Regions from separate parts of the Comamonas sp. GCA5 genome, predicted to be linked through region 2. Evidence: predicted binding sites of a transcription regulator. Region 2 holds the regulator's gene; the other holds the start of a gene.

Region 1 (2,388 bases), on a different contig from region 2:
CCCAGGCCGAGCACCAGCGTGTAGCCGCGGGCATGCAGGCGGTGCTGGCCGCGCAGCAGCGCCCCCAGCACCAGGGCCCCGAACACGGCCGAGCCCAGCAGGGTCAGGCGCCAGACCGGGAAGTCCTGCCACAGGCGCAGGGCCGCGTTGAACGAGGCGTTGTGGCCCAGCAGGCCGCTGAGGGCCCAGGCCAGCGCCACGAGCACCAGCAGTGCTGCCAGGGCCAGCGCCAGGCTGCGCAGCAGTTGCAGGCCGGCGTGGCCGGCGCGCAGCGGGGTGGGCAGAAAGCGTTCCAGCACCAGGGTGCAGCCGACGGTGGCCAGCCAGCCGGTCAGGGCCAGGTTGAGGGGCACCCACAGCGTGTTCCACAGTGGCCGCGAGCGGATCACCATCATTTCCGCGCCGGTGTAGACCGTGATGCTCAGCGCCGACAGCACCAGCAGCGGGGCAATGGCGCGCATCCAGCCCGGGCGGCCCAGCCACCAGCTGGCCAGCAGGGCCACGCTGAGGGTGACGAACACCGGCAGCAGCAGCGCCCCCACGGACATCCACGACCAGGGCGTGAAGTGCGCGTAGAAGTGCCAGAAGCGGGCTGGCTGGTGCAGGTCGGCCAGCAGCGACACGGGGGCCGCGACCACGCTGACCGCCAGGGTCAGCAGCAGGGCGGGCAGCACGCGCTGGCTGGGCTGCCGGGTGCGCCGAACACGCAGGCGCAGGCCAGCAGGGCTGCGCCCGTGGCCACGCCCACCAGAAAGAAATACTGCACGGCCCAGGGCAGCCAGGCGGCTTCGTAGGCGGGGGTCAGGAGTTCAATGATCTGCATCGTGGGCTCCTTCAATGTTCAGCCACCAGGCGCACGCTGGCCTGGCCGTCGATGCCGTGGACAAAGGCCTCGGGCAGGCCGATGTAGAACACGCGTGGGGCGGTGTTCATCTCGGGCTTGAGCACCTTGAGCTCGTCCTGGTGCTCGGTCATGCGCTGGTTGATGGCGCTGTGCGGGTCGTTCAGGTCGCCGATCACGCGTGCACCGCCCACGCAGCTTTCCACGCAGGCGGGCAGCAGCCCGGCCTCCAGCCGGTGCTCGCAGAAGGTGCACTTGTCGGCGGTCTGAGTCTCGTGGTTGATGAAGCGCGCGTCGTAGGGGCAGGCCTGCACGCAGTAACCGCAGCCCACGCAGCGCTCGTTGTCCACCAGCACGATGCCGTCGGTGCGCTGGAAGGTGGCCTGCACGGGGCACACGGGCACGCAGGGCGGCTCGTCACAGTGGTTGCACAGCCGGGGCAGGCTGACCATGGCGGGGGCGCTGCCGCCGGGTTGTTCCACCTCGTACTGCAGCACGGTGGTGCGGAACTGGCCAATCGGCGGGTGGTTCTCGACCGAGCAGCTCACCGTGCAGGCCTGGCAGCCGATGCACTTGCGCATGTCCACCAGCATGCCAAAGCGCTTGCCCGGCATGCCCGGGCGGCGTGCGGGCTGAAAGCCGGGGTCACCCGGCAGGGCCGCCTGGGCGGTTCCGGCCAGACCGAAGGTGGTGGCCAGGGCCACCAGTTCCTGCAGAAAAGTGCGTTTGCTGGTGCCCTGGTTCTGCATCAGGGGGGAGGGGTTGGGATCTGCCATCGTTTTCACATCCATCGTTGGGTGATGGCATTGTTGGACGCCTTGCCAGGGTGCCGGTTTGACTTGCATCAATCAATCTAAGTTATTGATTTAATTGAAATTTTGCAAAAAACTTCCTATTTTTGAATGTAAGAATTAAGAAAGTATTAAAAGCGGCGACAACCGGTTGGGCCGGGCGGTGCAACACGTTTCGGGGGCCATGCAGCGGTGGCCTGAAGCTGGCCGAAAGGGCCCCGCAGTGGTGGGAGAATGGGCCCTGGCGCTGCAAGGGCGTCAAGCGGCAGCGGCGCCACCGGCGGCCTGAATCAGGCGGGTGGGCCGTGTGCATCCATACCAATAAAGGGAGAGACAGAACATGGTCGATCAGGTGCAAACCGTGGTCATTGGCGCGGGGGTGGTAGGGCTGGCCGTGGCCCGCGCCCTGGCGCAGACAGGGCGTGAAGTGGTGGTGCTGGAGGCGGCCGACGCCATTGGCACGGGCACCAGCTCGCGCAACAGCGAGGTGATCCATGCCGGTATCTATTACCCGGCCGGCTCGCTCAAGGCCCGGCTGTGCGTGCGGGGCAAGGAACTGCTGTACACCTACTGCGCCGAGCGTGGGGTGGAGTTCCGCCGCTGTGGCAAGCTGATCGTGGCGACCAGCGCCGAGCAGGTGGCGCAGCTGGAGGGGATCCGCCAGAAGGCCGCCGCCAACGGCGTGGACGACCTGCTGATGCTGACCCGCGCGCAGGCCCAGGCGCTGGAGCCTGCGCTGGCCTGCCACGCCGCGCT
Region 2 (2,388 bases):
TTGAAGCCAACTTCCTTGAGCACAGCCAGGCGCTCGCGCGTCACCGTGCGCGGGTCCACCTCGATGGAATACTCGCCAGCAGGATCAAAGGCGAAACGCTCGCGCAGCATCTGCCACAGCTCACGCAACTCGTCATCGGACAGGAACGTGGGCGTTCCTCCGCCGACATGGAACTGGCTGACCACCTGCCCCCGCCCGCAGTGCTGCAGGTGCAGATCGACCTCGCGCTCCAGATAGCGCATGTACGTGGCCGCACGCTCATGGTGCTTGGTCACGATCTTGTTGCACGCGCAGTAATAGCACAGCGATTCGCAAAACGGGATGTGCACATACAGCGACATCGGCTGCTTGGCAGCCGCAGCGACTTTGCGTTGCTTCAGAGCCAAGATATAGTCGCTATCACCAAACGCTTCCACAAACCTGTCTGCTGTGGGGTAAGAGGTATAGCGTGGACCAGGTACGTCGTAACGACGCAGGAGTTCGGGTGTGACGACAGTCATGAATCTTTTTTCCTTGATTGTTAGACTGTGCACCAATGGCCCGCAACCATCCTTGACGTGAATCAAGAGGTCTGCGATCAAGCAATGCCACAATTTTGACAAGCATCATTCACCGCAATCCCAGTTGTAACAGCTTCTTTTTTTACCGACTTTTAACGCACCGCGTGACCCGCAAGATCGCCTGCACCACGCCGCGTCCGAGTACATGACCCCTCCAACCATCAAAGTAACCTGTTCCAACTGCAACCTGCGCGAGCTGTGCATGCCCGCGGGGCTGAGTGAGCAGCAGTTGCAGCGCATCGACGAAATTGTGGCCACCCGCCGCAAGGTCAAGCGCGGCGGCACGCTGTTCCGCAACGGGGAGCCCTTCACATCGCTGTATGCCATCCGCACAGGCTTTTTCAAGACCTGCGTGGCTACCGAAGATGGTCGCGACCAGGTGACAGGCTTTCAGATGGCCGGCGAGATCATTGGTCTGGATGGCATCGTGCATGACCACCACACCTGCGATGCAGTGGCCCTGGAAGATGCCGAAGTGTGCGTGATGCCGTTTGACGGGCTGGAGGAGGTGTCGCGCGAAGTGACGGCCCTGCAGACCCACGTGCACAAGGTCATGAGCCGCGAGATCGTGCGCGAGCACGGCGTGATGCTGCTGCTGGGCAGCATGCGCGCTGAGGAACGCCTGGCGGCCTTCATCCTGAATCTGGTGCAGCGTCTGCACGCACGCGGCTTCTCGTCGTCGGAACTGGTGCTGCGCATGACGCGCGAAGAGATCGGCAGCTACCTGGGCCTGAAGCTGGAGACGGTCAGCCGCACTTTCTCGAAGTTCGTCGAAGAAGGTATGGTGGAGGTCAAACAACGCCACGTGCGCATTCTTGATACCGCCGCGCTGCAACGCCTGGTTAACAGCCACCAAGACTGCAACAAATAACCACTGCCGCTGCCTCAGAGCAGGTCCACGAAAAAAGCCTTCCTGCATCAACAGGAAGGCTTTTTTCATTCAAGCGTTGTTGGGATAGCAGGCTTGCAGCCGCTCGGGGTCGCCAAGCCCAGTCGACGGCGCCTGGGCTTGGGCATTGACCGCTGCGCTGGGCAGGGCCAGCACCATGGTCATCCAGCCGGCCACGGCGAAGACCGCCCAGAACGCAAAGAATGCCAGGGTGTAGATGGCCGTGCGCGACAGCTCCACCGTCTGCCCCATCCACAGCATGTCGTGCGGGTCAAACGCCGCAAAGACCAGCATCTCCATCACGCCGGCCGCCACAAAGGCCGGCCAGCCAATCCACATCCAGCGTCGTGTCCACATAAAAGCACTCCTTCGCAAGAGGTTGTACCTAAATTGTGTCCACAGCCGCTGAACCATGCTTGTGGGACAAACACTGAATAAAAAAACATAGCTGCCAGCGCTTGATTCCATTGAATTTCAAATAGTTTTCTATTTGAAACCTACTGATTACATGCGCCAGCAGCTATGTTTTAAGCCAATCCCCTCTGCGCGGTCATGCCCCCGTGCTGCCGAGAACAGCACAAACGGCCTGTCAGCGCGCCGCATCACTTGGGTGCCAGGTTGGGCAAATCGTCCGCAGGGGTGGCGGCGTGGTTGCGCACCGCGTGCGCAGGCGCATGGCTTTTGTCCGGGTTGCGCAATTGCTCGTTGATGTTCACGCCCTTCTGGTAATAGTCGGGGTCCACAACCGGATCCGCGCCACGCGTGGCAATGACCAAGGTGACAATGCCCGCCACCACCACGATGGCAGGACCTGCCAGCACCAGCCACACATGGCCGAACTTCCACCAGGGAGCGGTCGAGACTTCGGGCTTCATTTCAGCTTGAGACATCCTAGACTTTCTGAGAAATAAACAAACACCGCGCACAGTGCCCGAGGGG

The links. The regulator FNR, encoded in region 2, switches genes on or off when oxygen is low (the NO sensors DNR and NnrR bind a similar motif). The targets are predictions, from matches to a motif close to TTGATNNNNATCAA.
Region 1: a site for FNR is predicted at 1,676-1,689, ahead of dsrO (sulfate reduction electron transfer complex DsrMKJOP subunit DsrO). Genes of this name have one in related genera too.

What each region holds. Positions count from the first base shown of each region.
Region 1 is NZ_JAZHFR010000003.1:95,504-97,891, forward strand. Features, by position in the region: partial or broken gene nrfD (NrfD/PsrC family molybdoenzyme membrane anchor subunit) at 1-823, opposite strand, end outside; gene dsrO (sulfate reduction electron transfer complex DsrMKJOP subunit DsrO) at 835-1,617, opposite strand; gene SJH88_RS01605 (NAD(P)/FAD-dependent oxidoreductase) at 1,973-2,388, shown strand, end outside.
Region 2 is NZ_JAZHFR010000012.1:22,864-25,251, reverse strand. Features, by position in the region: gene hemN (oxygen-independent coproporphyrinogen III oxidase) at 1-500, opposite strand, end outside; gene fnr (fumarate/nitrate reduction transcriptional regulator Fnr) at 706-1,431, shown strand; gene SJH88_RS04850 (hypothetical protein) at 1,501-1,806, opposite strand; gene SJH88_RS04845 (FixH family protein) at 2,052-2,339, opposite strand.